DNA from 2 places in the Janthinobacterium sp. PSPC1-1 genome. Region 1 is predicted to be linked to the other one. Evidence: predicted binding sites of a transcription regulator. Region 1 holds the regulator's gene; the other holds the start of a gene.
What was found. The regulator LexA, encoded in region 1, represses DNA repair genes until DNA is damaged. The targets are predictions, from matches to a motif close to ACTGTATNNNNATACAGT.
Positions count from the first base shown of each region.

Region 2: the regulator LexA is predicted to act here: its motif matches at 7,299-7,316, upstream of ACP7EG_RS11725 (DNA topoisomerase IV subunit B).

Region 1 is NZ_JAFCWP010000001.1:368,306-384,427, reverse strand. It holds gene ACP7EG_RS01725 (inorganic phosphate transporter) at 1-246, opposite strand, end outside; gene ACP7EG_RS01720 (DUF47 domain-containing protein) at 289-915, opposite strand; gene ACP7EG_RS01715 (replicative DNA helicase) at 1,009-2,394, opposite strand; gene rplI (50S ribosomal protein L9) at 2,530-2,985, opposite strand; gene rpsR (30S ribosomal protein S18) at 3,013-3,303, opposite strand; gene priB (primosomal replication protein N) at 3,329-3,628, opposite strand; gene rpsF (30S ribosomal protein S6) at 3,649-4,038, opposite strand; gene lexA (transcriptional repressor LexA) at 4,315-4,950, shown strand; gene ACP7EG_RS01685 (cystathionine gamma-synthase family protein) at 5,030-6,271, opposite strand; gene purF (amidophosphoribosyltransferase) at 6,380-7,903, opposite strand; gene ACP7EG_RS01675 (CvpA family protein) at 7,942-8,430, opposite strand; gene ACP7EG_RS01670 (SPOR domain-containing protein) at 8,451-9,449, opposite strand; gene folC (bifunctional tetrahydrofolate synthase/dihydrofolate synthase) at 9,474-10,772, opposite strand; gene accD (acetyl-CoA carboxylase, carboxyltransferase subunit beta) at 10,881-11,753, opposite strand; gene trpA (tryptophan synthase subunit alpha) at 11,951-12,748, opposite strand; gene trpB (tryptophan synthase subunit beta) at 12,835-14,097, opposite strand; gene ACP7EG_RS01645 (phosphoribosylanthranilate isomerase) at 14,090-14,773, opposite strand; gene truA (tRNA pseudouridine(38-40) synthase TruA) at 14,795-15,598, opposite strand; gene ACP7EG_RS01635 (FimV/HubP family polar landmark protein) at 15,672-16,122, opposite strand, start outside.
Region 2 is NZ_JAFCWP010000003.1:139,854-155,975, forward strand. It holds gene ACP7EG_RS11700 (DUF4118 domain-containing protein) at 1-2,231, opposite strand, end outside; gene kdpC (potassium-transporting ATPase subunit KdpC) at 2,364-2,939, opposite strand; gene kdpB (potassium-transporting ATPase subunit KdpB) at 2,950-5,028, opposite strand; gene kdpA (potassium-transporting ATPase subunit KdpA) at 5,038-6,843, opposite strand; gene kdpF (K(+)-transporting ATPase subunit F) at 6,843-6,932, opposite strand; gene ACP7EG_RS11725 (DNA topoisomerase IV subunit B) at 7,396-9,393, shown strand; gene ACP7EG_RS11730 (molecular chaperone HscC) at 9,393-11,102, shown strand; gene ACP7EG_RS11735 (hypothetical protein) at 11,115-12,932, shown strand; gene parC (DNA topoisomerase IV subunit A) at 12,981-15,335, shown strand; gene ACP7EG_RS11745 (helix-turn-helix domain-containing protein) at 15,525-15,713, shown strand; gene ACP7EG_RS11750 (hypothetical protein) at 15,710-16,078, opposite strand; gene ACP7EG_RS11755 (M43 family zinc metalloprotease) at 16,084-16,122, opposite strand, start outside.

The DNA.
Region 1 (16,122 bases):
GTCGATCACTGTCGGGTCAATGGTTCCTTTTCCCACCGTGGCGGCCACGGTCAGCTGGTGGAACACGAAAATGGCGACGAAGTTGAACGTGGCGGCCATGGCAACCGCGGTCTGCGGTTTCAATACGCCCGTCGAGACCACCGTGGCGATCGCGTTGGCGGCATCGTGGAAGCCGTTCATGAAGTCAAACAGCAGCGCGAGGGCGATCAACAGGCCTAGCACGTAGATGCTGATTTGTATGGTCATTGTAGTTTCTTTTCTGATTCTGGTTCAGGACAGGCCCAACGCTTACGCGTTTTCGACGATGATGCCTTCGATAATATTGGACACATCTTCGCAACGGTCGGTCACGGTTTCCAGAATTTCGTAGATCGCTTTCAGCTTGATCAGGTTACGCACGTCCGGTTCGTCGCGGAACAGTTTGGACATGGCGGCGCGCATCACATGGTCGGCGTCCGATTCCAGGCGGTCGATTTCTTCGCAGATGGCGACGATCTTGCGCGAGTTGTCCATGTTGTGCAGCATGGCGACGGCGTCGCGCACTTTTTCGGTACAGGCCAGCACCAGTTCGGCCAGGCGTTTGGCTTCCGGCGTGACGGCTTTCAGGTCGTACAGCGAGACGGTTTGCGCCGCATCTTCCAGCAGGTCGAGGATGTCGTCCTGGCGCGTGATCAGCTGATGGATGTCGTCGCGGTCGATCGGCGTGATGAAGGTCTTGTGCAGCATTTCCACGGTGGCGTAGGTGACTTTGTCCGCCTGTTTCTCGATGCTTTCGATCGCATGCACGCGGTTTTCCAGGTCGTCGAAATTGGTCATCAGGCCGAGCATTTCTTTAGCGCCCTTGACGCACAATTCAGCGTGCTGGTTAAACAATTCAAAAAACTTGCCCTCAGTGGGCATCAAGCGTCCAAACATGTCATTCTCCGTTAAGCATTGAGTCGTGTTATTTACTACAGAAAGCCGCCCCGTATGAGGGGGCGGCCAATGGAATATCAGTGCTGCTGAGTCTTAGTCGCCTTGGTAAAGCGCCAGGCCACCACTGTAATTGCCAAATTTGGTGTACTGCCCCATGAAGGTGAGGCGGATGCTGCCGATCGGACCGTTACGTTGTTTACCGATGATGATTTCGGCCGTTCCCTTGTCTGGCGAGTCGGGGTTATACACCTCGTCACGGTAAATGAACAGGATCACGTCGGCATCCTGCTCAATAGCGCCCGATTCGCGCAAGTCCGACATCACGGGACGCTTGTTCGGGCGCTGCTCCAGCGAGCGGTTCAGCTGCGACAACGCGATCACGGGACAACCGAGTTCTTTCGCCAGGCCTTTCAAGCCCCGTGAAATCTCGGAAATCTCCGTGGCGCGATTGTCGCCCGGACTATTGGCCGACATCAGTTGCAAGTAATCGACGATGATCAGGCCCAGCTTGCCGCATTGACGCGACAAACGGCGCGAGCGGGCCCGCAATTCGATCGAATTCAAGGCCGGCGTTTCATCGATGTACAACTGGGCGTCGTTCATCTTTTGAATCGCATTCGTCAGGCGTGGCCAGTCTTCGTCGTTCAGGCGGCCCGTGCGCAGGCGGTGCTGGTCGAGCTGGCCGACGGAACCGAGCATACGCATGGCCAGCTGGGCGCCGCCCATCTCCATCGAAAACACGGCCACGGGCAAGCCGCTGTCGATGGCCACGTTTTCGCCGATGTTGACGGAAAACGCCGTCTTGCCCATCGAAGGACGGCCCGCCACGATCACCAGGTCGCCCGGCTGCAGACCGGAGGTCATGCGGTCAAGGTCGATGAAACCGGTGGGCACGCCCGTGATTTCACTCTGGTTGTCGCGGCTGTACAGCTCGTCGATACGCTCGACCACCTGCGTCAGCAGGGGCTGGATGGCGGTCCAGCCCTGGGCACCGCGCGCGCCTTCTTCGGCGATGGCGAAAATCTTCGATTCGGCCTCGTCAAGCATCTGCTTGACTTCCTTGCCTTGCGGGCTGAAGGCCGTGCCGGAGATATCGTCGGCGACGGTGATAAGTTTGCGCAGCACGCCGCGGTCGCGCACGATCTCGGCATAACGCCGGATGTTCGCGGCCGATGGCGTATTTTGCGCCATGGCGTTCAGGTAAGCGAGTCCGCCCACATCATCGGCCTTGCCGAGCTGGGTCAGGGTTTCAAAAACAGTAATGACATCGGCTGGCCTGGAGCCGTTAATCATCTTGACGATTTGCTCGAAGATGATGCGATGGTCATAGCGATAGAAATCCTCCGCATGCATGAAGTCGGCGATGCGGTCATACGCTGCATTGTCGCGCAACAGACCACCGATAACGGATTGTTCTGCTTCGATCGAATGCGGCGGAATACGGAGGGAATCCAGTTGCGGATCAGAGGGGGCGTTCATGGCGCGAATTATACCCGCTTCGGCGTGCTGGCAAAAATAAAGGGCTGAAATTGAGCGAAAAAAAGGCCACAAAAAAGCCGGGCGAACCCGGCTTTTCATAGTGCGGCAATGCTTGCGGGCCAGGCCCGCAGACAATTACGCGTTCGCGTCTGGTACGACAGCGATAACAACTTCCACGACCACGTCGGTGTGCAGAGCAACCGAAACGTTGTGCTCGCCAACGATCTTCAGCGGGCCGGTAGGCATGCGGATTTGTGCTTTTTCAACAGCAAAACCTTGCTTGGTCAGCGCTTCAGCGATGTCGAAGTTGGTGACGGAACCGAACAGACGGCCATCAACACCAGCTTTTTGAGCAACTTGAACGGTCAGGCCGCTCAGTTTTTCGCCCTGGGCTTGCGATGCGGCCAGTTTGGCGGCAGCAGCTTTTTCCAGTTCGGCGCGCTTGACTTCGAATTCAGCCACAGCGGTTGCCGTGGCACGACGTGCCAGGCGTTGCGGGATCAGGAAGTTACGTGCGTAACCGTCTTTGACTTTGACGACTTCGCCGAGGTTACCGACGTTAACAACTTTTTCTAACAGAATGATTTGCATAGTTCTTCTCCAGGAATATCTGACCGATTAAGCGTGGTGCAGATCGGTGTATGGCAGCAGCGCGAGGAAGCGAGCGCGCTTGATTGCGGTGTCGACTTGGCGCTGATAGTGCGCTTTGGTACCGGTCAGGCGTGCTGGCATGATCTTGCCGTTTTCTTGGACGAAGTCTTTCAGCGTGTCGACGTCTTTGTAGTCGACTTGCTCAACGTGAGCTGCGGTGAAGCGGCAGAACTTCTTGCGTTTGAACAACGGGTTTTGCTGTTTGCGTTTTTCTTTAAGCTTGAGCTTATTTTTGTCGAACTTTTTACCGAATGCCATGTCAGGCTCCTGTATCTAAAATGCGCTAGTCAGAATTGACTGCACTAAAATCAATGATGTGAAACACCAAACTCTTGCTGTTGCGGCTCTTCCTGGCCAGGAAACCCGTGAACTGATACACCCCGCCCAAGCTTGCCTGGCTGAACCGGCCTGAAATTTCGCCAGCGGCTAGCGCGGCAACATCAAACTCGGTCAAACGGGCAATCCCTGCTTCCATCTGCTGCGAACTGTGTTGCAATACTGCATTCACAATCGGCAGCCCTGCCGGGGTATAGCGCAATATTTCGCGCTCGGCAATGATGGCGGTAACTTGTAGCTGGTTCAGCGCACGATCCTGGTCAGAAATTAAGCTGCTGCTGCGGCAGGAGCGGCTGCTGGTGCTTCGGTGCGGTGGCTTTTGGCCGCGTCTTCGCGTTGTACCGATTTCATCATCGGCGAAGGAGCTGTTTCAGCTTTCTTCATTTTAACGGTCAGGTGACGCAACACGGCATCATTGAATTTGAATGCTGTTTCCAACTCGACCAGGGTCTCGTTGTCGCATTCGATGTTCAGGCAGATGTAGTGTGCTTTAGGCAGCTTTTGGATCGAGTAAGCCATTTGACGGCGGCCCCAATCTTCCACGCGGTGAACCGAACCGCCGCGGGTGGTTACGCTGGCTTTGTAGCGTTCGATCATCGCGGGCACTTGCTCGCTTTGGTCCGGATGGACGATAAAGACTATTTCATAATGACGCATGCAAACTCCTTCAGGTCGGATTGATAATCGCCCACCCCGGCGTCAAGACGGGTGTGGGAAGGTCAGCCGAAGATTATAACCGCCTTTTGCAAACGTTTCAATCATTCCTTCAACAAGCGGCCCGCGCACGGGGCAGGCCAGGCGTTTTTTCCTGCCCATTCCGGTATTTCGCACGAAATTCGCGCAAATAACCGAAATCCCCTTGCATAGTGGGCGATACTGTACAAAAATACAGACTGTTCATATAGACAGCATTTTAGTATGCACCCACCGCTCATGATCAAGCTGACAGCACGACAAGAACAAATCCTGAACCTGATCAAGGACGCGATTGAAAACACGGGTTTTCCTCCCACCCGTGCCGAAATCGCCAATGAACTGGGTTTCAAATCGGCCAATGCGGCCGAAGAGCATTTGCAAGCCCTGGCCCGCAAGGGCGCGATCGAGATTTCGCCCGGTACCTCGCGCGGCATCCGCCTGATCGGTGCGGCGGCCGAAGCGCCGGCATCGAAAGTGCCGGCAGCACTGCTGATGTCGCTGCCCCTGATCGGCCGGGTGGCGGCAGGCTCGCCCATCCTGGCACAGGAAAACCTGGAAGCGAGCTACAACGTGGACCCGGCCCTGTTCTCGGCCAAGCCCGACTTCCTGCTGAAGGTGCGCGGCTGGTCCATGCGCGACGCCGGCATCATGGATGGCGACTTATTGGCCGTCAAGAAGGTCGACAGCGCCAAGAACGGCCAGATCGTCGTGGCCCGCATCGGCGACGAAGTCACCGTCAAACGCTACAAGAAGACAGGTTCCGTCATCGAACTGCTGCCGGAAAACCCCGACTTCAAGGTCATTACCGTGTCGCCGGAAGATGAGTTTGCACTGGAAGGTTTAGCGGTAGGCTTGATGCGCAGCTGGCATTAAGTTGCATGCCGGGGTCAGACCCGCCGGGTCTGACCCCAGTTTTTAGTTGCGGTTCCCTCTCATGCGTGACACGCAAGTTTCAATGCTCAAGCGCGCTGCGGAAGTCTTCAAGCAGGTCCGCTTCATCCTCAATACCCACCGACACGCGGATCAAGGACTCGGCAATGCCCATGCTGGCACGGCGCTCGGCACCCATCTCGTAAAAGATCGTGTGGGCGACGGGAATGACCAGGGTACGCGTGTCACCGAGGTTGCTCGCTGGAATGGCCAGATTCAGGCGATTCAGGAAATCGAAGCAATCGATGCCATCTTTTAATTCAAAGCTGAATAGCGAGCCATAGCTGCGGAACAAGTCCGTCGCCAGCGCGTGCTGCGGGTGCGACGCCAAGCCCGGGTAATGCACTGCCGCCACGCGCGGGTCGGCGGCCAGCATGCTGGCCAGCGCCAGGGCATTGGAACAGGTGCGGTCCATGCGCAAGGCCATGGTTTCCGCGCCCACGGCGATATGGTGCGCCGCTTCCGGGCCCAGCGATGCGCCGAAGTCACGCAAGGCCTTGGCGCGGATTTGCGCGATGCCCCACTGGGCTGGCGCCGCCTTTTTATAATTGTCGAAAATGTTCGGGTACTGCGTCCAGTCGAACACGCCCGTGTCCGTCAAGCTGCCGCCCAGCGCATTGCCGTGGCCGCCGATGGATTTCGTCAGCGCATTGACCACCAGGCCCGCACCCACCACTTTCGGGCGGAACAGGTAAGGCGTCGTCATGGTGTTGTCGACGATGTACAAAATGCCGCGTTCCTTGCACAAGGCGCCGATCTTTGCCAGGTCGGCGATCTGCGTGCGCGGATTGGCGATGGTTTCCACGAACACGATGCGCGTGGCCGGCGTGATGGCGGCCGCCACATTGGCCACCTCGGTGGCGTCGACGAAGGAGACGGCGATGCCCTGCCCCGTTACCGTTTGCCACAGGCTGTTGGTGTTGCCAAACAAAAAGGCCGACGACACCACATGGTCGCCCGCGCGCAGCAACGACTGCACCACGGCGCCGATGGCGCCCATGCCGGTCGCGAAACATAAGGTGGCCACGCCATCTTCCATCTTGTTGACCTTGTCTTCCAGCGCGGACACCGTCGGATTACCCTGGCGGCCGTAGCGGAAACCGGGCTCCTTGCCCTGAAACACGGAAGCGAGCTGGCGTGCGTCGCTGTAGCCGAAGGCGACGGAGGTGTGCACAGGCTTGTGCAGTGAGCCATGCTCGATACCCTTGCGGCGGTCGTTATGCAGGATGGTGGTGGTAAAGCCGTAGGTTTTTTTGGTGGTCATGGTGGAAGTTCCGGAGTTCGATTTGCCGCTTAACCCAAGGCAAGTGCTGGGGTCAGACCCGACGGGTCTGACCCCGAAAAAAAGCCCGGCATCGGCCGGGCAGGTTACTTATGCTTCTGTCGTCGCCAGGTTCAGGTTCAGCTGGGAACGTGGCGTATCTTCCGGCGCTGCCGCCTTCGGATGGTGGCGCGCATATTCCAGGCGGTCCAGATACTCCTGCGACACGTCGCCCGTCACGTACACGCCATCGAAGCACGAGGCCTCGAAGTTCGTCAGTGCCGGGTTGACGTCGGCAATCGCCTGCTTCAACGCGCCGATATCCTGGTACACCAGATAATCGGCCGTGATTTCGCGGCACACTTCTTCCGTCGTGCGGCCATAGGCGATCAGCTCATCGCGCGTCGGCATGTCGATGCCGTACACGTTCGGGTAAATCACCGGTGGCGCGGCCGAGGCGAAGATGACCTTCGTCGCGCCCGCTTCGCGTGCCATCTGCACGATTTCACGGCTGGTGGTGCCGCGCACGATGGAATCGTCGACCAGCAACACCACTTTATCCTTGAATTCGGATGGGATCGCGTTGAGCTTCTGGCGCACGGATTTCTTGCGCGCCGCCTGGCCCGGCATGATGAAGGTACGGCCGATGTAGCGGTTCTTGATGAAGCCTTCGCGGTATTCCAGGTTCAGCGCCAGCGCCAGCTGGATGGCGGCAGGACGCGAGGAATCGGGAATCGGCATGACCACGTCGATATGCACGTCCGGCAATTCGGCACGGATCTTTTCAGCCAGGTATTCACCCATCTTCAGGCGCGTGGCGTACACCGAGGCGCCGTCGATGACGGAGTCGGGACGGGCCAGGTAGACGAATTCGAAGACGCACGGATTCAGGCTGGCATTGTCGGCGCACTGGGCGCTGTGCAATTTCTTGTCGGCATCGATGAAGACAGCTTCGCCGGGACCGATGTCGCGCACGAAGCGGAAGCCCATGCCTTCCAGGGCCACGGATTCGGAGGCGATCAGGTATTCGGGGCCTTGCTCCGTTTCATTGATGCCCAGGCACAGCGGACGGATGCCGTGCGGGTCGCGGAAGGCCAGCAAGCCCACGCCGGCGATTTGCGCCACGGCGGCGTAGCCACCCTTGACGCGGCGGTTCAGCACGGTGATGGCCTTGAAGATGGCTTCCGGGTCCAGGTTCAGGCCCGTCGTCGCTTCCTGGATTTCATGCGCCAGCACATTGAGCAGCACTTCCGAATCGGAATCGGTATTGATGTGGCGGCGGTCATTTTTGAACATTTCCTGTTTCAACTGTTCCCAGTTGGTCAGGTTGCCATTGTGCGCCAGGGTGATGCCGAACGGCGCATTCACATAAAACGGTTGTGCTTCCTCTTCGCTCGACGAACCGGCCGTCGGGTAGCGGCAATGGCCGATGCCCGTCGTGCCTTGCAGCGAACGCATGTTGCGCGTACGAAAGACGTCACGCACGAGGCCATTGGCTTTGTGCATGGAAAACATACTGCTGTGATTGGTCGCAATCCCTGCCGCGTCCTGACCGCGATGTTGCAAGAGCAACAATGCATCATAGAGCAATTGATTGACAGGTTGATGGGAAACGACGCCGACGATGCCACACATGGTGTGCTCCTAAACTGTGCTACTGATTTTAAAAAAATTCAAAATTTCACATGCTGCGCGTAAACGGCAGGCAGATAAGGCTTGATGGCACGCGCGCCCTGCTCCGCGAACGGGCTGAGCAGCGCATTTTTCCAGAATGGCTGCTGCGGTATGGAAGTCATGCCGCACAAGATGACGGTGGTCAGCACGATCACCAGGCCGCGCGCCACGCCGAACAGGCTGCCCAGGGTGCGGTCGGCCAGGCTCAGGCCCGTCACTTTGACCAGTGCGTCGACCGTCATGGACAGCAATCCCATCAAAATGCGCACGCCGATGAACAGCACCACGAAGGCCAGCAACAGGCGGACGGCTTCGCCCGGCACGGCTTCCGGCAGGAATTTCGCCAGGGTGGCGCCATACGCGTTGGCGATGACGAACGCCACGATCCAGCTGACCAATGACAGTATTTCCTTGACCAGGCCACGCATCATGCTGATCAGCACGGACGTCACCAGCACGAACAGCACCAGGTAATCGAAGATCGTCACGTCCGTTCAGCCTTGCAACATCACGCCGGTACCAGACTGCCGCCCAGGCCCAGCTTCTGCAGCTTGGCGCGGGTCTTTTCAGCGTCCTCGCGGCTGCCGAACGGGCCCACGCGCACGCGGATGCGCTCGCCCGATGGGCTGGAGACTTTCTGCGTATAGGACTTGATGCCCGCTTCGCGCAGCTTGTCCTGCAATTCATCGACCTTGTCCTGCGTCGCCAGGGCCGCCACCTGCACCACGAACTTGCCGCTGCCGGCGTCGTGTGCCTTGTCTTGTGCTTTCTCTTGCGGCTTGTCCAGCGCCTTGCCTTCCAGAATCGCCATAGCGCGCGCGGCATCGTCGGCCGATTGCGCCGGCTTGGCAGGCTTCGGTTCAGGCTTGGCTTCCGGTTTTACCTCATGCTTGGGTTCCGGCTTCGATTCCACCTTGACCTCGTGCTTCGGTTCCGGCTTGGCTTCATGTTTCGGCTCAGGCTTCGGCTCCACCTTGACCGGCTTGGGCTCGGGTTTCGGTTCCACATAGGCCGGCTTGGCAGGCGCCGGCTGGACGGCGGCCAGCACGGGCGCCGGTACCGCTGCTGGTGCCGGCGTGGGCCTGGCCGCTGGCGGCAGCGGTGCGTCGATGATTTCCTCGGACTGGTCCAGGCCATTCTGCGCAGCCGCCTGAGCGGGCGCGGCCGGCACGGGTGCCGGTGCAGGCGCGGCAGCCTTTTCTTTCGAGGGAATGTCGATGGCGATATCGTTGAATGGCGCTTTCGGCTCGGAATCGAGCAGCATCGGCAAGCCGACAGCCACACCCAGGGCCAGGGCGATGGCCCCGACCAGGCGGCGGCGGGCGCGCTTTTTCTCAGGCAAGACCGGGTCCGGCGCTTCCTTGCCGCCACGGCGCGATCCGCCACCACCGGAGGTGTTGGCGGCGCGTTTGCGGGTCGGCGACTGTGCTTCGCCAGGGACATAAAAGCCGCTGTCTTCGCCAGAGGATTCTTGCTTGTTTTTAAACAGTTTCGAGAACAAGCCCATGCGTGATTTTCAGTCGAGTGCGTTTCAGTGAAGTGAGGATTTTCGGGCCTTCATCACGCCGGCGACGGTGAGGAAAGAACCAAAGACCACAATTCTATCATTCTCACCGGCCCGGCTCATTGCATTTGCAAAAGCTTGTGCCGGATCATCGAAAATAGACACAGTATGCTCGCTGCTGTCGGGCTTATCTTCGAGCATGATCTGCACCTTGGCCGCCAGTTCGGAAGCCGTGGCCGCGCGCGGCGAAGGCAAGCCCGCCAGGCACCAGTGGTCGACGTGTTCGCTCATCGCGGCCAGCACGCCATCGATATCCTTGTCGTGCATGGAACCGAACACGGCATAGGTGTATGGGTGAAACCCCATGTTGCCCAGGTTCTGGTTCAACGCCGCGGCCGCATGCGGGTTGTGCGCCACGTCGAGGATCACGCTGGGGCGGCCAGGCAAGACCTGGAAGCGGCCCGGCAATTCCACCGTCACCAGGCCCGTGCGCACTTCCTGCGCGCCCACGGGCAGTTTCAGCCTCAGCACTTCCAGCGCGGCCAGCACGGCCGTCGCATTCAGGATCTGGTTGGCGCCGCGCAAGCTCGGGTAGGCCAGCGAATTGCGGCGCTGCTCGCGCCCGCCATAGTTCCACTGCTGCTTGTCGCCCGAATAATTGAAATCACGGCCCATCAGCCACAGGTCGGCGCCGATGGCGGTCGCATGGTCGATCAGCGACTGCGGCGGCACGGGGTCGCTGCAGATGGCCGCCTTGCCCGCACGGAAGATGCCGGCTTTTTCAAAGCCGATCGCTTCACGCGTGTCGCCCAGGTAATCCGTATGGTCGATGTCGACGCTGGTGACGATGGCCACATCGGCGTCGATCACATTGACGGCATCGAGACGCCCGCCCAGACCCACTTCCAGGATGGCCACGTCCAAGTTGGCTTGCGACAGCAAATGCAGGATGGCCAGGGTGGTGAATTCGAAATACGTGAGCGGCGTGTCGCCGCGCACGGCTTCGACGGCATTGAAGCTGGCAACGAGCTGTTCGTCGCTGGCCATCTCGCCCAGCACGCGCGCGCGCTCGTTGAAATCGAGGAAATGCGGCTTGATGTACAGCCCCACTTTGTAGCCGGCACGCAACAGCACGGATTCCAGCATGGCGCAGGTGGACCCTTTGCCATTCGTGCCCGCCACCATGATCACGGGGCAAGTAAACGCCAGTTGCATGCGCGCCTTGACGGCTTGCACGCGGTCCAGGCCCATGTTGATCTGCGTTTCCGAATGGCGGGTTTCCAGCATGGCGAGCCAGTCTGGCAATGACGTAGGGAGGTTTTGCATGGGAGACTTCTTGAAGGATGCGATGCGCAAGGCGCAGAAGAGATATAACGAGGCAGGACGATGTAGGTCGGGTTAGGCCAAAGGCCGTAACCCGACGCCAGCGGCAAATTAAGCCAGCACTTCCACAGCCTGGTTCTGCAACAAGGCCAGCAAGCGGGCGATTTCTTCGCGCATCTTGCGGCGGTCGACGATCATGTCGACGGCGCCCTTGGTGACGAGGAACTCGGCGCGCTGGAAACCTTCCGGCAGTTTTTCGCGCACGGTGTTTTCAATCACACGCGGGCCGGCAAAGCCGATCAGCGCTTTCGGTTCGGCGATCACCACGTCGCCCATGAAGGCGAACGAGGCGGACACGCCGCCCATGGTCGGGTCGGTCAGCACGCTGATGAATGGCAATTTCTTTTCCGACAGCTTGGTCAGCATGGCCGTGGTTTTCGCCATCTGCATCAAGGAGAGCAAGCCTTCCTGCATGCGCGCGCCACCGGTGGCGGTGATGCAAATGAACGGCACTTTCTGTTCCAGCGCGATTTGCGCGCCGCGCACGAAGCGCTCGCCGACCACGGAGCCCATGGAGCCGCCCATGAATTCAAATTCGAAGCACGCCACGACGACTGGCAAGCTCATGATGGCGCCGCCCATGACGACCATCGCATCCGTCTCGCCCGTCGCTTCCATGGCGGACTTCAGGCGGTCCGGGTATTTCTTGCTGTCCTTGAACTTCAAGGTATCGACGGGCAGGATTTCCTGGCCAATTTCATAGCGACCACCCGCGTCGAGCAGGCTGTCGAGGCGCTCGCGCGCGCGGATGCGCATGTGATGGTCGCATTTCGGGCACACGTGCAAATTCGATTCCAGGTCCGTACGGTACAGCACGGCTTCGCACGACGGGCACTTGACCCACAGGCCTTCCGGCATGGTCTTGCGTGCGGCAGCATCAGAACGCTGGATGCGCGGTGGCAGCAGTTTTTCCAACCAACTCATATTTTCTCCTTGGGCCCTTGTAGGGGTAGCGTCGGTGGACGCCCCCGGCAGACGGTAAACGGCGACGCCCCGCAGGGCGCCACCAAAAATTTTATCTATTGCACAATAACAGGCAAATCAGTGGCCGAAGTGTAGCCGTTTATCGCCGGGCTGTCGAACTTTGCCGTCAACGCATCTTGCGTAAACGGCAAGCTTGCTCAGGCATCCAGGGCGGCGCGGATGCCTGCCGTAAAGCTGCGCACGGCGTCCACAGCGCCCCCTTCCGGCGCATTTTCTATCTCCTGGATGATGCGGCTGCCGATCACGACGGCATCGGCCACCTTGGCCACGGCCTTGGCCGTGGCCCCATCGCGGATGCCGAAGCCCACGCCGATAGGTAATTTTACATGCTGGCGGATGGCCGCGAGACGTTCCGCCACCTGTTCCGTATCAATGTTACCCGCACCCGTGACACCCTTGAGCGACACATAATAGCTGAAGCCGCCGCCAACCTTGGCCACTTGCGCGATGCGCTCTTCGGTCGAGGTGGGCGCCAGCAGGAAGATCAGGTCGAGGCCCGCTTCGCGCATGGCGGCCCCAAACTCCTCGCACTCTTCCGGCGGATAGTCGACAACGATGGCGCCATCGGCGCCGGCCGCTTGCGCTGCCGCAATAAAAGCGGCGCTGCCGATGCGCTCGATGGGATTGGCATAGCCCATCAGCACCACGGGAGTCGTCTGGTTCGTTACACGGAACTGGCGCACATAGCCGAACACATCGTGGATGCCGACATTGAATTTCAAGGCCCGTTCGCAGGCGCGCTGGATGACGGGACCTTCGGCCATGGGGTCGGAAAACGGCACACCCAGCTCCAGTATATCGGCGCCGCCCTCGACGAGCGCGTGCATCAGCGGCACGGTGGCGTCAGGGCCGGGGTCGCCAGCGGTGATGAAGGTGACCAGGCCGGTCTTGTTGTTGGATTTTAAATTAGCAAAGGTGGTGGCGATACGGGACATGGGGAGCTTTCTTTATCGGTGGGGGATGTCGGATTACGCGCTTGCGCGCTAATCCGACCTACGCGTTATTGAGAATTGACAGTTATTTAACTGAAATTCAATCCCATGCGCTCCGCCACGGTATGCATGTCCTTGTCGCCACGGCCCGACAGGTTGGCCAGCACGATCTGGTCTTTCGGCAAGGTGGCCGCCAGCTTGGCCGCGTAGGCCAGCGCGTGCGACGATTCCAGCGCCGGGATGATGCCTTCGATATGGCAGCAGTCGTGGAACGCTTGCAGCGCCTCGTCATCCGTGATGGACACGTATTGCGCGCGACCCAAGTCTTTCAACCACGCATGTTCCGGACCCACGCCGGGATAGTCCAGGCCGGCCGAGACGGAATGCGTCTCGATGATCTGACCGTTTTCATCCTGCAGCAGATAGGTGCGGTTGCCATGCAGCACGCCCGGGAAACCGGCCGCCAGCGAGGCCGAGTGCTTGCCCGTATTCAATCCTTCGCCAGCCGCTTCCACGCCGATCAGTTTCACATCCTTCTGGTCGATATACGGGTAAAAGATGCCCATGGCGTTCGAGCCGCCGCCGATGCAGGCGACCACATAGTCGGGCTGGCGGCCCGTCATTTCCGGCATCTGCACCAGGCATTCCTCGCCGATCACGGACTGGAAGTCGCGCACCATCATCGGGTAAGGATGGGGTCCGGCCACGGTGCCGATGATATAAAAGGTGTTTTCGATGTTGGTGACCCAGTCGCGCATGGCTTCGTTCAGCGCATCTTTCAAGGTCTTGGAGCCGGATTCGACCGGTACGACGGTGGCGCCCAGCAATTTCATGCGGTACACGTTCTGCGCCTGGCGCTTGACGTCTTCGCTGCCCATGTAGACCACGCATTCGAGGCCGAAGCGGGCACAGATGGTGGCCGTGGCCACGCCATGCTGGCCCGCGCCCGTCTCGGCAATGATGCGCGGCTTGCCCATGCGTTTGGCCAGCAAGGCCTGGCCGATCACGTTGTTGATCTTGTGCGCGCCCGTGTGGTTCAAGTCTTCTCGCTTGAAATAGATTTGCGCGCCACCGGCCATCTCGGACCAGCGCTTGGCGTGGTAGATGGGCGATGGACGGCCGACGAAGTGCTTGAGCTCATAGCGGAATTCTTCGAGGAATTCCGGGTCGACGCTGTAGCGGGCATAGGCATCTTTCAGCTCGGCCAGCGCGTGCGTGAGGGTTTCGGCAACAAACGCGCCGCCATACGGGCCGAAGTGGCCGCGCAGGTCAGGGAATGGGTAATCGGTGGCGTGGAACAATGCGGCGGCTGCGCCGGGCGCGGCGCTGTGGTCATTCGTGCGGTCATTCATGGTGGTTTCCTCTGGCAATGATGGCATCGGCATCCTGCACCGCGGCGATAAACGCGCGGACTCGGGATGCGTCCTTGATGCCCTTGGACGCTTCGACACCACTGCTGATGTCGACGGCGTAAGGGCGCACGCGCACCACTGCGTCAGTCGCGTTTTGTACGCTCAAGCCACCACTTAAAACGACCCGAGGCGCGAGTTCTTCTGGAATGAGGGACCAATCAAATACCTTTCCTGCACCGCCGTAGGCATCCACATAGGTATCGAGCAAGAGGCTCGAGAACAAGGGACTGGCGGCGCGATAGCGCTGTTCGTATTCTAGCAAATCTTCACGGGAGGTGTCAGGTTTGACGCGGAACACTTGCGTAAACGGCGTATTGACGGCGCCGGCCAGCGCAGCGCTGTATTCCGGCGTCTCGTCGCCATGAAATTGCAGCAGAGATAACGGCGCCACGGCCCTGGTGGCCCGCACCTCTTCCACGGTGGCGTTGACGAACAGGCCCACCGTCGTCACGTAGGGCGGCATGGCGGCGATCAGGGCCGCCGCCTGCTCGGGCGTCACATAGCGGGGGCTTTTCGGATAAAACACGAAGCCGATGGCGTCGGCGCCCGCCGCCACGACAGCCTGGATGTCGTCAACGCGGGTCAGGCCGCAGATCTTGATGCGTGTGCGTGGCATGTTATTCCTTAAGGTAAACCGTCAGAACCAGGGCAAGGCGCTGCTGCTGTCTTGCGGCAACTCCCACTTGGGATCGTAATCGATCTGCGCCAGGTACAAGCCGTCCGGCATGAAGGTGGGCGCGGCCGCATGGCGGTCTTTACTTTCCAGCAAATGTCCCAGCCAGTCCGGCTTTTCGCGCCCCGTGCCGATGTAGACGAGCGAGCCGACCAGGTTGCGCACCATGTGGTGTAAAAAGGCATTGGCCGTAATGGTAAAGATGACGCAATCGCCACGCCGCTCGATGCGGATATCGTGCATCAGCTTGACGGGTGACTTGGCCTGGCATTGCGCGGCGCGGAAGGCCGTGAAGTCGTGCCAGCCCAACAGCGGCTGCACGGCCTGGCGCATCAGTTCCACGTCCAGCGGACGGAAAAAGAAGCCGGCGCGCCCTTCCACCAGCGGCGAGCGGGTGGCGTTGTTGTACAACACATAATGATAGGTACGCGCGCGCGCGCTGAAGCGGGCGTGGAAGAAATCGTTGACGGTGGGGTCGCCTTCGAGCTCCTTGGCCCAGCGCACGGCGATGGATTTCGGCAGGAAGGCGTTGACGCCGCGCACCCACGAGTGCACGTCGCGGGTCAGTTCCGTATCGAAATGCACCACTTGCTCAAGCGCATGCACGCCCGTGTCCGTGCGGCCGGCGCAGGTGGTGGCCAGGCGCACGCGGGCAAACTGCTCCAGCGCGTTTTCCAGCTGGTCCTGCACCGTCTGCCCATCTTCCTGTTTCTGGTATCCATGCCAGGCCGTGCCGTCATACTGCAGGCCGAGGACGATACGCTTCAATGGCGTTGCTGTCGTAATATTTTGCATCGAAGCATTATACCGGCGCGGCAGCCTGCCGCGCCGGCGGGCATTGCTAGCTGAGGAGTGCCTTCATTGTGTTCGCCTTGGCGACCTGCTCTTCGCTGCCGCCTTTGATGACCTCATCGATCAACTCGCGCGCGCCTTCCTTGTCGCCGATTTCCTGGTAAGCGATCGCCAGGTCCAGCTTGGTATCCATTTCCATGTGGATGGCCGACAGCGGGTCGTCCACGCCCACGCTGGCCGTCTTGCCATCGTTGAGGTCCAGGTCGATGCCTGACAGGTCGAATTCTTGCGCGGGCGGTATGGCTTCCGGCAAGGTCGCTGGCGTTTGCGCATCGTCGAACAGGCTGTCGAGGGAAGGCTCGGCCGCCGCCACCGGCGCGGCAGCAGGCGCCACCGGCTCGTCGAGGTCGAAATGGGCCAGGTCGACATCCTTCAACGGGTCGGGCAAAGGCGTCAAACCGGCGCCCACGCCATTCACAGGGCCGGCTGGCGGCTCCAGA
Region 2 (16,122 bases), on a different contig from region 1:
TGCAGGTTCAGGCGCACCTGCCCGCTTTCGATGCGCGCCATGTCCAGCAAGTTCGCCACCAGGGCGCTCATGCGCACGGTTTCGGACTGCAGCGAGCGCGCCATGTCCAGCTGCGCGGGCGACAAGGCAGGCCTGGATAGGGCCAGCGACTCGGCCAGTCCCACCAGTGACGTCAATGGCGTGCGCAAGTCGTGCGACAGGGCCGCCAGCAGCGAATTGCGCAGCCGCTCGGACTCCATCTGCAGCAGCGCGCCCTGGGCCACGTCGATGTAGTGCACGCGTTCGAGCGCGATGGCCGCCAGGGCGGCAAAGGTATCGAGGTGCTGGCGCTGTTCCGGCACCAGCAGCCAGCGCCCGTGCTGGGCAGCCTCCAGCGGCAACAGCGCCAGCACGCCCCGCGTGCGCATCGGCGCAATCAGCGGCAGGTAGAAAATGGGCGAAGCCGGCAAGGTATCTGTGCCCGTCCCCGCCGCCTGCGCATGGTCGAAGGCCCACTGCGCGATGCCCATGTCCAGCGGCTCGCCGCCGTTCGGCGTCTGCAAGCTGCCCTCGTCATCAGGTAAAAGCAAGGTGGCGCGCGCACGGAAAGCCCGCTCGATGGCACTTTTCGTGATGTCGAAAATCTGCTCCGTCTGCAGCACGCCGGACAATTCACGCGAAAACTCGTACAGGGCGCGGGCACGCGCTTCACGGTGCGATGCCACGCGCGCCTGGAAGCGCAGGCCGGCCGTCAGGTGGCCCGTGATCAGGCCCACGGCCAGCATCACGCCAAAGGTGATCACGTACTGAAAATCGCCCACGGCAAACGAAAAACGCGGCGGTACGAAGATGAAATCGAAGCATGCCACGCCCACCAGGCTGGCCAGCGCCGCCGGTCCGCGCCCCAGGCGCACGGCCACCAGCACCACCGTCAACAACGACAGCATGGCGATATTGGCCAGGTCCAGGTAGGGTTGCAGGGGCACCGAGGCGAGGGCCGTGCCCAGGCTGGCACCGGCGGCCAGCAGGTAACGCCAATGGCGCGATGGCCTGCGCGGCGCCTGCGTATCGTCGCCCGCCGCGCGCCGCAGCGCCGCATCGGCAGGTGGCAAGCCGACCTCGATCAAATCGATATCGGGCGCCAGACTGGCCATGCGCACGGACGGCGGCGCCTGCCACAGGCGCACCAGCGCACCGGCACGGCCACGGCCCACGATGACTTTCGAGATATTCGCGCTGCGCGCATACTCGACCACGGCGCCGGCGATGTCGGCGGACGGCACAATGGCCGTGCGCGCACCCAAGTCCTGCGCCAGTTTCAGCGTTTTCAGGATGCGTTCACGCTCGCGTGCCGGCAGGTGCTGCAGGCGCGGCGTTTCCACGTACAGCGCGTGCCATTCCGCATTCAGCTGGCTGGCCAGGCGCGCCGTGCTGCGGATCACGTGTTCGCCCCCCGCGTACGGGCCCACGCAGGCCAGCAGCGCGGCGCCCGTCTTCCACACGGGATTGATGGATTTCTCGACGCGGTATGCCTGCACGTCGTCCTGCACCCGGTCCGCCGTGCGGCGCAAGGCCAGTTCGCGCAGGGCGATCAGGTTACCCTTGCGGAAAAAATGCTGCGACGCCCGCTCAGCCTGCTGCGGCTGGTATACCTTGCCCTGCTTCAGGCGGCGCAGCAGTTCGTCGGCAGGGATATCGACCAGCACCACTTCATCGGCGCGGTCGAACACCGTGTCGGGCAGGGTTTCGGCCACGCGCACGCCCGTGATGCCGCCCACCACATCATTGAGGCTTTCCAGGTGCTGCACATTCACGGTCGACAGCACATCGATGCCGGCCGCCAGCAATTCCTCGACGTCCTGCCAGCGCTTCGGATGGCGCGATCCGGCCACGTTCGAATGGGCCAGTTCATCCATCAGTATCAGCGACGGCGCGCGCAACAAGGCTTCGTCCAGGTCGAACTCGAACAAGGTCTTGCCCCGGTACTCGATGGCCTTCAGGGGAAGCACAGGCAAGCCGTCCAGCTGGGCCGCCGTATCCTGGCGCCCATGCGTCTCTACCACGCCCACCAGCAAGTCCTGGCCATCGGCCAGCAGTTTGCGCGCGGCGGCCAGCATCGCATAGGTCTTGCCGACACCGGCCGAGGCGCCGAAATAAATGCGCAGCCGGCCGCGCGCGGCTTTCTTTTCCTGCGCCTGCACTTGCGCCAGCAGGGCATCAGGGTCGGGGCGTTGGCTGTCGTTGGGGAGCATGTTGTATTTTAATCTTCTTGGGCATTGTAGGTCGGATTAGCGCGCAAGCGCGTAATCCGACGACATTGTTGGCCTAGCTGGTGGTGATGTCGGCTTACGCTGCGCTAAGCCGACCTACGCACCGTTGCCAGCTTACTTTGCCATGGCATCAAGCGCCAGATTCAGTTCCAGCACATTCACCCGTGGTTCGCCGAAAAAGCCGATATACGCGGTTTTCTGCACCTTGGCGATGGCGTTTTCCACCTGCGCCAGCGGCACGGCGCGCACGCGGGCCACGCGCGGCGCCTGGTACAAGGCTGCCGCCAGGCTGATTTCCGGGTCCAGGCCGCTGCTCGACGCCGTCACCAGGTCGACGGGAATGGCGCGCGTATTGCCGGGATCAGCTTCCTTCAGGGCGGCGATGCGCGCCTTGACGGCGTCCACCAGGGCCGGATTGGTCGGTCCCTGGTTCGAGCCGCCCGAACCGGCGCCGTTATTGGCCATCGGCGCGGTGGCCGATGGCCGGCCCCAGAAATACTTGGGCGAGGTGAAGGACTGGCCGATCAGCATCGAGCCGATGGGCTTGCCACCACGCTCGACGATGCTGCCGTTGACTTCATCGTTGAAAGCCAGCTGCCCGATGCCGGCCGTGGCAAACGGATAGACCACGCCGCAGATCACGGTCAGCGCGGCAAACAGGACCAGGGCGGGACGTACGATAGTGCTCATGATGGTTCCTTTAGACTAAATTGAGTGCGGACAGCAGCATGTCGATCAGCTTGATCCCGATGAAGGGCAAAATGATGCCGCCCAGGCCGTAGATCAGCAGATTGCGGCGCAACAGGCTGGCCGCGCCGATGGCCCGGTATTGCACGCCTTTCAACGCCAGCGGGATCAGCACGACGATGATCAAGGCATTGAAGATCACGGCCGACATGATGGCCGACGCCGGACTGGACAAGTGCATGATGTCGAGCGCCTTCAACTGCGGATAGGTACCCACGAACGCCGCCGGGATGATGGCGAAGTACTTGGCGATATCGTTCGAAATCGAGAACGTCGTCAGCGAACCGCGCGTCATCAGCATCTGCTTGCCGATTTCAACGATTTCCAGCAGCTTGGTCGGATTCGAATCGAGGTCGACCATATTGCCCGCCTCTTTCGCCGCCTGCGTGCCCGAGTTCATGGCCACGGCCACGTCGGCCTGCGCCAGCGCCGGGGCATCATTGGTGCCGTCGCCCGTCATCGCCACCAGGCGGCCTTCGGACTGGTAGCTGCGAATCAGCTTGAGCTTGTCTTCCGGCGTCGCTTCGGCGAGAAAATCGTCCACGCCCGCCTCGGCGGCGATGGCCGCCGCCGTCAGCTTGTTGTCGCCCGTGATCATGACGGTCTTGATGCCCATGCGGCGCAGTTCCGCAAAACGCTCCTTGATGCCGCCCTTGACGATATCCTTCAGTTCCACGACACCCATGACGCGGCCGTCGTCGACCACTACCAGCGGCGTGCTGCCACGGCGCGCGATATCGTCGACAGCGCGCGACACCTCGAGCGGATACGGCTGGCCCAGCGCTTCCACGTACTTTTTCATGGAATCGGCCGCGCCCTTGCGCAACTGGCGCACCTGCTGCTCGCCAGGGATATCCACGCCGCTCATGCGCGTTTGCGCCGTGAAGGGCACGAAGGTGGCGTGCAGGCTGGCCATCTCGCGTTCACGGATGTTGAACTTCTGCTTGGCCAGCACGACGATGCTGCGACCTTCCGGCGTTTCATCGGCCAGCGAGGCCAGTTGCGCCGCGTCGGCCAGCTGCTGCTCCGTCACGCCGGGGGCCGGCACAAAGGTCGAGGCCTGGCGATTGCCCAGGGTGATAGTGCCCGTTTTGTCGAGCAACAGCACGTCCACGTCGCCCGCCGCTTCCACGGCGCGGCCCGAGGTGGCGATCACATTGGCCTGCATCATGCGGCTCATGCCGGCCACGCCGATGGCGGACAACAAACCGCCGATGGTGGTCGGAATCAGGCACACGAGCAGCGCGATCAGCACGGTGATGGTGACGGGCGTGCCGCTGCCGGCCGCCGCCACGGAAAACAGCGAATACGGCAGCAAGGTCACGGTGACGATCAGGAACACGATCGACAGGGCCACCAATAAAATTGTCAGGGCGATTTCATTCGGCGTCTTCTGGCGCTTGGCGCCTTCGACCATGGCGATCATGCGGTCGATGAAGGCTTCGCCCGGGTTGACGGAAACGCGCACCAGCAGCCAGTCCGACAGCACGCGGGTGCCGCCCGTCACGGCCGAAAAGTCGCCGCCCGATTCGCGGATGACGGGCGCCGATTCGCCCGTGATGGCGCTCTCGTCGACGGAGGCCACGCCGGCCGTCACTTCGCCGTCGGCGGGAATCACGTCACCCGCCTCGACCAGCACCGTCATGCCCTTGCGCAGGTCGGTCGCCGGCGTCGGCAGCCAGGAGGTGCCGTATTTCGGCGTTTGCATTTTCTTTGCCATCACCGTCTGCTTCAGGGCGCGCAGCGAGGCCGCCTGGGCCTTGCTGCGGCCTTCGGCCAGCGCTTCGGCGAAGTTCGCGAACAGCACGGTAAACCACAGCCACACGGCGACGGCGGCAATGAAGCCGAATGGCGCTTCACCCTGGCCATTCAGGGCCTGGATGGCCAGCAGGGTCGTGATGATGCTGCCGACATACACGACGAACATCACGGGGCTGCGCCACTGCGTGCGGGGGTCAAGCTTTTTGAACGCATCGACGATGGCAGGGCCAATCAATGCGGAATCGAACAAGGTCAGGCTTGTGCGTGACATGGTAGCCTCTTATTTTGTAAAAAGTTGCAGGTGTTCGACGATCGGGCCCAGGGCCAGCGCGGGAACGTAATTGAGCACACCGACCAGCACCACCACGCCAATCAGCAGGCCGATGAACATGGGGCCGTGCGTGGGCATGGTGCCGGCATTGGCCGACAGGCGCTGCTTGGCCGCCAGCGAACCGGCTACTGCCAGCACGGGCACGATCACGCCGAAACGGCCGAACCACATGGCGATCGCCAGCATCACGTTGTAGAACGGCGTGTTGGCGGACAGGCCGGCAAACGCGCTGCCGTTGTTGTTGGCCGCCGACGTGAAGGCATACAGGATCTCCGAGAAACCGTGCGCGCCCGGATTGGCCACGCCGATCTTGCCCGGTTCGACCATCACGGCGATCGCCGTACCCGTCAATACCAGGGCTGGCGTGACCAGGATGGCCAGCGACACCATCTTCATCTCATAGGCCTGGATTTTCTTGCCCAGGTATTCAGGCGTGCGGCCTATCATCAGGCCGGCGATGAAGACAGCCAGGATGGCAAACATCAGCATGCCGTACAGGCCAGTGCCCACGCCGCCGAAAATCACTTCGCCGAATTGCATCAGCAGCAGCGGCACCATGCCGCCCAGGGGCATGTAGGAGTCGTGCATGGAATTGACGGCGCCGCAGGATGCCGCCGTCGTCACCGCCGCGAACAGGGTCGAGGAGCTGATGCCGAAGCGCGTTTCCTTGCCTTCCATATTGCCACCCGATTGCAGGCTGCTGGCCTGCTGATCCACGCCCAGCGCTTGCAGGTTCGGATTGGCTTGCTGCTCGGCGCTCATCACGCCGACCGTCATGACGACAAAGATCAGGCTCATCGCGGCCAGCACGGCCCAGCCCTGGCGCAGGTCGCCCACCATGCGGCCAAAGGTGAAGCACAGGCCGGCGGGAATGATGAAAATGGCCAGCATCTGCAGGAAGTTCGACAGCACGGTCGGATTTTCATACGGATGCGAGGAATTGGCATTGAAGAAACCGCCGCCATTCGTGCCCAGCAGCTTGATCGATTCCTGCGAAGCGACGGGGCCCATGGCGATCGTCTGCGTGGTTGCCACTTGCGCTTCCATCACAGGCTTGCCGGCCGTATCGAGCACGGGCTGACCATCGGCCGTCACTTTTGGCGTTTCATACGCCACGTGGTCGAGCAGGGTCACTTCCTTGTAGGCGGAAAAATTCTGGATCATGCCTTCGCCCATAAAGACGACGGACAGGGCCAGCGACAGCGGCAACAGGATGTAAAGGGTCGAGCGCACCAGGTCAACCCAGAAGTTGCCGATCGATTTGCCCGAGCGCGAGGCGAAACCGCGCACCAGCGCAAAGATCACAGCGATGCCGGTGGCCGCTGAAAAGAAGTTCTGGCATGCCATGCCCAGCATCTGGGTCAGGTAACTCATGGTCTGCTCGCCGCCGTAGCCCTGCCAGTTGGTATTGGCGACGAAGCTGACGGTAGTATTGAACGAGGAATCGGGGCTGACGGCGCCCAGGCCCTGTGGATTGAGGGGCAAGAGGCCCTGCAGGCGCTGCAGGCCGTACACGAAGACGGCGCCCACCGTGTTAAACACGATCAGGGCGATGGCGTAGCTTTTCCAGCCCATGGCCTTGTCGGCAGGCAGACCGGACCAGCGGTACAGCAGGTTTTCAAATTTTTGCAGCCAGCCCAGGCCGCGCACGGGGCCGTCGCCGGCCACCTTGGCCATGTACAGGCCCAGCGGATAGCCGGCGGCCAGCAGTACGGCCAGGAAGGCCACCAGCAGCAATATCGATTGCGTCGTCATCACAGTTCCTCCGCTTTCAGCAGCGCCACCAGCAGGTACACGAGCAGGCCAGCCGAGACCACGGCGCCCAGCACATAAAACGCGTTCATTTGACGCTCCCTAATTTGTCGCAGGCGACGGCAAAGCCGGCCGCCACGACGAAAAAAACGGCAATCAAGCCGAGATACACGATATCCATTCCCACCCTCATTCAGGTTTGTTTTGATAGTGAGCAGATTAGCCAAAAGGGTCTAAAAAATTTGTAAAGACTGGAGAGGTGCTTGTAAACAAGATGTAAAAACGGCGGCTTTGCCGCATAAAATCGTCCACAATGGGCGCCAAACCACGCGCACGGCGCACTGTTGTTGCCCTGGAGTAGCGCTATTGCTCGCTGGACAAGATAGAATGCGCGAGCGTCCGCACAAGGACGCCAAGCCTGCCGCACTGCCCTCTGCCAGTGACGCTGGACGGAATATACTGTATATTTATACAGTTATCGCCGCCGTTGTCACTGCGTCCTGCAGCGCCCCGGCCTGGCGTTCCAACCACTGTCTTTACTTAGCTTGAACACGTATGGCCACTAAAAAACCAGCATCCGACTACAGCGAATCATCCATCCGTGTCCTGAAAGGACTGGAACCCGTCAAGCAGCGCCCGGGGATGTACACCCGCACTGAAAATCCGCTGCACATCATTCAGGAAGTGATCGACAATGCCTCCGACGAGGCGCTGGGCGGTCATTGCACGCATATCGCCGTCACGCAAAATACGGATGGCAGCATCACCGTCGAAGACAATGGCCGCGGTATTCCCGTCGGCATCCACCCTGAAGAAGGCGTGCCGACGGTGGAAATCGTGTTTACACGGCTGCACGCGGGCGGCAAGTTCGACAAGGGTTCGGGCGGCGCCTACGCGTTCTCGGGCGGCTTGCACGGGGTCGGCGTGTCCGTCACCAATGCGCTGTCGACGCGCCTGGAAATCACCGTCTGGCGCAAGGAAAGCGACGGCAACGGCCTGCATCACATGGTGTTTGCGAATGGCGACGTGATCGAACCCCTGAGTTCCCGCCCCGCCCCGCGCGACGGCAAGAAGTCGGGCACACGCGTCACCGCCTGGCCCGACGCGAAGTATTTTGATTCGCCGAATATCTCGCAAACCGAGCTGCAGCGCCTGCTGCGCTCGAAAGCCGTGCTGCTGCCCGGCGTGATCGTCACGCTGACCAACGCCAAGACGGGCGATACGCAAACCTGGCAGTACGCGGAAGGCTTGCGCGGCTACCTGACCGAATCGCTGGCGCAGGTATCGAATGGCGAAACCCTGATTCCCCTGTTCGAAGGCGCGCAATACGCGGGCCCGGACTCGGAAGGCTTTGCCGAAGGCGAAGGCGCGGCCTGGGTGGTGGCGTGGACGGAAGAAGGCGCCATCGTGCGCGAATCGTATGTCAACCTGATTCCCACCTCGAATGGCGGCACGCACGAATCGGGCTTGCGCGACGGCCTGTTCGGCGCCGTGAAAAACTTCGTCGAAATGCACTCGCTGCTGCCGAAAGGTGTCAAATTGCTGCCGGAAGACGTGTTTGCGCGCGCCTCGTTCGTGCTGTCGGCCAAGGTGCTGGACCCGCAATTCCAGGGCCAGATCAAGGAACGCCTGAATTCGCGCGACGCCGTGCGCCTGGTCTCGACCTTCACCAAGCCGCCGCTGGAACTGTGGCTGAACCAGCACGTCGACTACGGCAAGAAGCTGGCCGACCTGGTGATCAAGCAGGCGCAGTCGCGTCAGCGCTCGCTGCAAAAAGTGGAAAAGAAAAAATCCTCGGGCGTCGCCGTCCTTCCCGGCAAGCTGACCGACTGCGAATCGTCGGACATCACGCGCAATGAACTGTTCCTCGTCGAGGGCGACTCGGCGGGTGGTTCGGCCAAGATGGGCCGCGACAAGGAATTCCAGGCGATTTTGCCCCTGCGCGGCAAGGTCTTGAACTCGTGGGAAACGGACCGCGACCGCCTGTTTGCGAATAACGAGATCCACGACATCGCGGTGGCCATCGGCGTCGATCCGCACGGCGTGGGCGACTCGCCCGACCTGTCCGGCCTGCGCTACGGCAAGATCTGCATCCTGTCCGACGCGGACGTGGACGGCTCGCACATCCAGGTACTGCTGCTGACCTTGTTCTTCAAGCATTTCCCGGCCCTGATCAACAAAGGCCACATCTGCATCGCCCGCCCGCCCCTGTACCGCGTGGACGCGCCGGCGCGCGGCAAGAAGCCGATGCAGAAAATCTATGCGCTCGACGACGGCGAACTGGTCGCCATCGAGGACAAGCTGCGCAAGGAAGGCGTGAAACAGGGCGCCTGGTCGATCTCGCGCTTCAAGGGCCTGGGCGAGATGAACGCCGAGCAGCTGTGGGAAACAACGATGAACCCGGACACGCGCCGTTTGCTGCCAGTGACCCTGGGTGAAATCGACCACATGACTTCCTCCGCGCGCTTCAACATGTTGATGGGCAAGGGCGAAGCGGCCGGACGCCGCGCCTGGATCGAGGAACACGGCAATGAGGCGGAGGCGGATATCTGATGATCATCGGTATCGACCTGGGCACCACCAACAGCCTGGTCGCCATCTGGCGCGACGGCAAGGCTGCCATCATCCCGAATGCACTCGGTGAACACCTGACGCCGTCGTGCGTCAGCATCGACGACGACGGCAGCGTGCTGGTGGGCCGCGCCGCGCGCGAGCGCCTGCAGACGCACCCGCAACTGACGGCCGCCGTTTTCAAGCGCTACATGGGCAGCGAAAAGAAGATCACCCTCGGCACGCAGCAATTCCGTCCGGAAGAGCTGTCGTCGATGGTGCTGCGCGCGCTGAAGGAAGATGCCGAAGCCTTTTTGGGCCACAAGGTCGAAGAAGCCATCATCACCGTGCCCGCGTATTTCAGCGATGCGCAGCGCAAAGCCACGCGCATCGCAGGCCAGCTGGCCGGCTTGCGCGTGGAGCGCCTGCTGAACGAGCCAACGGCCGCCGCGCTGGCCTACGGCATCCGCGACAAGGAACAGGAAAGCAAATTCCTCGTCTTCGACCTGGGCGGCGGCACGTTTGACGTGTCGATCCTGGAACTGTTCGAAGGCGTGATGGAAGTACGCGCCTCGGCCGGCGACAATTTTTTGGGCGGCGAAGACTTCGTCACGGTGCTGGTCGACGCCTTTTTGGACGGCAGCGGCTTGCGCGACGCGGCCGGCAGCCGTTTGTTCGATCCGCGCCAGCAACAGCTGCTGCGCGATGAAGCCGAACGCGTCAAGCGCCTGCTGTCGGAGCAGCCATCCGTGCGCATGGCCACGCGCTACCAGGACAAGGAATACAGCTGGGAGATCGGCGAAGACAAACTGGCGCAGCTGTGCGAAGCGCTGCTGGCCCGCCTGCGCCTGCCAGTGGAACGGGCGCTGCGCGACGCCACCATCCGCGCCGCGGAACTCGATGAAGTGGTGCTGGCCGGCGGCGCCACGCGCATGCCGCTGGTGCGCAAACTTGTCTCGCGCATGTTCGGCCGCTTCCCCGCCATCCATCTGGACCCGGACGAAGCCGTGGCGCTGGGCGCCGCCGTGCAGGCGGGCCTGAAGATGCGCGATGCGGCCCTGGACGAAGTGGTCATGACGGACGTGGCACCGTATTCGCTGGGCATTTCGATTTCGCGCCAGGTCGGCGCGAACCAGTATGAAGGCGGGCATTACCTGCCCATCATCGAGCGCAACTCCGTGGTGCCCGTCTCGCGCACGGAAAACATCACCACCATCTACGACAACCAGAAGGAAATCAACGTGGCGATCTTCCAGGGCGAGTCGCGCCTGGTGGCCGACAACGTCTTCCTCGGCAAGATCAGCTTCCCGATCCCAGCAAAAAAAGCGGGCGAGATCGGCATCGACGTGCGCTTCACCTACGACGTCAGCGGCGTGCTGGAAGCGGAAGTGACGGTGCTGGCCACGCAGGAACGCCACAAGATGATCATCAGCGACAATGCGGGCGTGATGACGCCGGAACAGATCGAGCAGCGCTTTCTTGAACTGGCCGACCTGAAGATCCACCCGCGCGAGCAGATGGAAAACCGCACCCTGGTCACGCGCGCCGACCGTCTGTACGAACAGTCGCTGGGCGACGTGCGCCAGTACCTGGCGGCGCACACGGCGAACTTCCAGGCCGCGCTGGAAACGCAGGACCCGAACACCATCCGCAAGGCGCGCCAGGCGCTCGACGAGGTGTTGCGCCAGGTCGAGAGCGAGAGCTTCCTGTAAATGGACGGCGGCATGCACAACGGACAGCGCAGCCTGTGGACAATCCTGGGCACGGAGCCGACGGGCGACGAGCGCACCCTCAAGCGCGCGTACGCGAAGCGCCTGAAGGTGACGCGTCCCGAAGACGATCCTGCCGCCTTCCAGGAGCTGCGCGAAGCGTATGAATACGCGCTGCGCCATGCGCACCTGTTTGCCGCGGAGCTGCCGGAAGCGCAAGCGGCCGAGGCCGAGGCCGAAGCGGCAGCGATGGCAGCGCCGCGCATGGAACCGGCCGACCTGTGGGGCGTCATCGACGAACCCGCGCAGGAAGCGCAGAAGCTGCCCGCGGAACTGTGGGGCGTCATAGCCCAGGAGCCAGCAGCGCCGCCGGAACTATGGGGCGTGGTCGCCGTCGATCCCGTCCAGGAAGCGGCCAATCTATGGCAAGGCTGCCTGGCGCTGACGCGGCATGCGGATGCCGGCGACGCGCTGGCCCGCATGCTGCAGGACGACGCCATGCTGAACCTCGACGTGCGCGAGGAATTCGAGCTGTGCGCGCTGCGCTACTGCGGCGGCGCCGGCTATGATCTGGCGCTGCGCCAGGCCCTGTTCGAGCAGCTGGGCTGGGACCGCGACTTTTCCTACCTGGCGCGCAGCCATGCGGATCTGGTGCGCAGCGCCGTGCAGCGCTACCGGGCCGACCGCTCGTTCGCCCATTTCAGCGACAACCGCGACAGCTACCCCGGCCTGGACTGCCTCATGTCGCAGCAGGCACCAAGCGCCTACGCGCGCCAGCTGTTCGACCAAAAATTCACGCTGCAGCTGCGCGAACTGCTGCAGACGATACGCTGGCAGCACGCCGAGATGCTGGCCTATAAACTCGATACGGATCTGTTCGAGCAATGGGAACAGGCGGTCTTTTCCAAGCGCTACTTCAAGCAGACGGCGCTGGCTTCGTGCGGCCTGGGTTTCGTGCTGCATTTCATGCTCTCGGGCGTGATCAGCGTAGCAGGCTTGGAACTGAGCAACGCGGGCGGCTATGCCAGCCTGATCGGTTTTCAAGTGCTGGCATTCCTGCTGTTGGCCATGAACGCATGGCAAAAGCCGGCGCCGGCATATGCATGGATGGCCTCCTTGCGAGAGGAACTGCACGCCTGCCTGCCAGCGCTGCGCAGGCACCCCGGTCTGGGGCAATGGTGCTGGATCATGCCGTTCCTGTGCCTGGCGCTGCTGCTATTCATACCAGCGCCTGCTGCTCCACTGCGCATAACCACTTCGTTAGGACTGTGCATCACGGCGCTGCTGGCCGCGAAAGCCAACTACGCACTGCTGCGCGGACGTCTGCTGGCTTGCATCCTGATCGCCTTTACGGCAACCATGGTTTTCACGCTGGACAGGACCGATACCGGCCTGGCACTGAGCGACGGCATCATGCTGCTTTTCTGCGTGCAGGTACTGGCACTGCGCTCGATGACGGGACTGTATGTCGATAGCGGCGGACCAGCGCATCTCCTGCCGCGCCTGCGCGCTGTCTGGATGATCGGTTGCACCATCGCGTTCCTGTCCATACATCTGCATGCAGCGCCAGCGCATGTGCTAGGTGCCGTGCTGTTTGTCTGGTCCTGCATCGGCATGCTGTTTGCTCCTTTCGAGCTGAACTGGCGCGTAGCCTGGCCAATTGCCATCACGCCCGCAGCCGCCACCTTCTTGCTCGCCAGTCAGCTCGGTGGCCCGCCAGACCAGGCCATCGTCAAGCTGAGCGCCGTACTGGCGCTGTCCGTCCTGTATTTCACCGTGCGTCATCTTTATCTGCAGCAGCGCAGATCCGCACAAGCAACCGGGCTGTCATAATCGGCCCCATGAATTCAAACGCAACTACTTCATACTGAAACAAGCGCCATGTCCACACAAACCAATTTATTTGACGATGCCCAGCCTGAGCCGACCCTGCCGGATGAACCGGTATTCGACGGCGAAGCGCTGACCCTGTCCACCTTTGCCGAGCGCGCCTATCTCGATTACGCCATCTCCGTCGTCAAGGGCCGCGCCCTGCCCGACGTGTGCGACGGCCAGAAACCCGTGCAGCGCCGCATCCTGTATGCGATGAATGAGCTGGGCTTGAATTCCACGGCGAAGCCGCGCAAATCGGCGGCCGTGGTCGGCGACGTGCTCGGTAAATTGCATCCGCACGGCGACCAATCCGTGTACGACGCGCTGGTGCGCATGGCGCAGGATTTTTCCTTGCGCTACCCGCTGATCGATGGCCAGGGCAACTTCGGCTCGCGCGATGGCGACGGCGCGGCGGCCATGCGTTACACGGAAGCGCGTCTGACGCCGATCGCCAAGCTGCTGATGGATGAAATCGGCATGGGCACGGTGGATTTCCAGCCCAACTACGACGGCTCGACGGAAGAACCGAAGCTGCTGCCGGCGCGCCTGCCGATGGTGCTGCTGAATGGCGCCTCCGGCATCGCCGTGGGCCTGGCGACGGAAATCCCGTCGCACAACCTGGCGGAAGTGGCGAAAGCGGCCGTCGCCATGATCCGCGATCCGAAGATGACGCACGCCGAGCTGATGGCCATCATTCCCGGCCCAGACTTCCCCGGCGGCGGCCAGATCATCACGCCGCCCTCGCAAATCCAGGACATGTACGCGAGCGGCCGTGGCAGCATGAAGGTGCGCGCGCGCTGGAAGATCGAAGAGCTGGCGCGTGGCCAGTGGCAAGCCGTGGTAACGGAGCTGCCGCCGGGTACCTCGTCGCAAAAGGTGCTGGAAGAAATCGAGGAACTGACGAATCCGAAGATCAAGCTGGGCAAGAAGGCGCTGTCGCCCGACCAGGTAGCCCTGAAAGCGCTGATCCTCAATTCGCTCGACACCATCCGCGATGAATCGGGCCGCGCCGCGCCCGTGCGCCTGGTGTTCGAGCCGAAGTCGAAGAACCAGGACCAGACGGAATTCATGCTGATGCTGCTGGCGCACACCTCGCTGGAATCGTCGACCTCGATCAACCTGGTGATGATAGGCGGCGACGGCCGCCCGCGCCAAAAAGGGCTGGGCGACATCCTGCGCGAGTGGATCGATTTCCGCTTCGAGACCGTCACGCGCCGCACCAGCTACAAACTGGGCAAGGTCAAGGACCGCATCCATATCCTGGAAGGGCGCGAAGCAATCCTGCTCAATATCGACAAGGTGATCCAGATCATCCGCAATTCGGATGAACCGAAAACGGCCCTGATCGAAGCATTCAAGCTGTCCGAGCGCCAGGCCGACGACATCCTGGAAATCCGCTTGCGCCAGCTGGCGCGCCTGGAAACGATCAAGATCCAGCAGGAGCTGGCCGAGCTGCGCAAGGAAGAAAAGTCGCTGCAAGACCTGCTCGACAACCCGGGCTCGATGAAGCGCGCCATCATCCGCGAAATCGAAGCGGACGCCAAGCAGTTTGGCGACGCGCGCCGTACCCTGATCGAGGAAGCGCAAAAAGCCGTGGCCGAACAGAAGGTGGTCGATGAACCGGTCACCGTCATCATTTCGGAAAAAGGCTGGGTGCGCGCACGCACCGGCATCGGCCACGATGCGGCGCAATTCACCTTCAAGGCGGGCGACACGCTGCATGGCGCCTTCGAATGCCGCACGGTCGATACCTTGCTGGGCTTTGGCAACAACGGCAAGATTTACTCGGTTCCCGTCTCGGCGCTGCCCAACGCGCGCGGCGACGGCGTACCGATCACGACCTTGTGCGACCTGAGCGGCGGTACGCCCGGCAACGCCGTGCGCATCCTGCACTACTTTGCGGGCAATGGCGCCACCAACTTGCTGCTGGCGTCGAGCGCCGGTTACGGCTTCATCGCCAAGGCGGGCGACATGAACAGCCGCCTGAAAGGCGGCAAGGCCTTCATCACCCTGGACGATGGCGACGTGCCTCTGGCCCCGAAAGTCATCCCCGAGGCGGCCAGCGCCCTGGCCTGCCTGACGGAAGGCGCGCGCCTGCTGGTGTTCGGCCTCGATGAAATGAAAACCCTGACCAAGGGCGGCACCGGTGTCAAGCTGATCGACCTCGATGCCAAGGACAAGCTGCTGGCCGTGCAGCCGATCACCCAGCGCGGCGTGGTGGTCTCGGGTATCGGCCGGGCCGCGAAACCGCAGGATGCATCGCTCGGTGCCACGGCCCTGGCCGAGCACTTCGGCAAGCGCGCGAAGAAGGGCAAGGCATTGGCGGCCAAGCTGAAACCGGTGTCCATGGCGGCCATCGGCTAAGCACCATCGGTTCACACGAAAAGACAGGTTCGCCTGTCTTTTTTTTCGCCTATCGCCGCGTAGCGGCAGCAAAGAAAAATAATTTTACAAATACGTCCCGCGTTCCCGTTATCCCTGCAGGCATGCCACCGGCATGCCGCCCACGGACAGGAAAACAAGGATGACAAACAACGTTTCAGGCAGGCTGCCATGCAGCGCCTGACCCCGGCCGAGCAGCTGGTAGCGGCCATGGCGGCCGAAGGCTTGCCGTATAAAAGCATCGCCAGGGAACTGGGCAAGTCGCCGGCCACCGTGCGCAACCAGCTGCATGCGATTTACCAGAAACTCGGTATAGGCAACCGCACGGCGCTCGCCTGCAAACTGCGCGGCAAGCCTTAACGCCGCGACAGGCGCAGCACGTCGGGCGTTGCCTCGACGATATCGATCACGTCCTGTGCCCCGCTAGCCTCCCCCAGAGCATAGCGCCCCATGCCCAAGGGGCGCAACCGGGTAGACGGGCCGGCACGGGGACGGTCATCGGGGCCGGGCGACAGGCTGGTCATGCTCACCTCCCCGCCTTCCAGGCTCCCGGTTCCGGCGCCAAACTCCAGCACCTTGCGCCCCTTGCGGCTGGGAGGAAAGGCGAACGTGACCGTGGGCCGGTACACCTCGATACCATCTGCATCCTCTTCGAAGGAATGCGTCCAGCTACCGCTGGGCAATGCCGTTGTCATGCCGTGCATGCCGCCTCCCGTTGAACACATTGACGTCAGAAACACGATACCACGCCGCCCAGGCTTTCATAGCC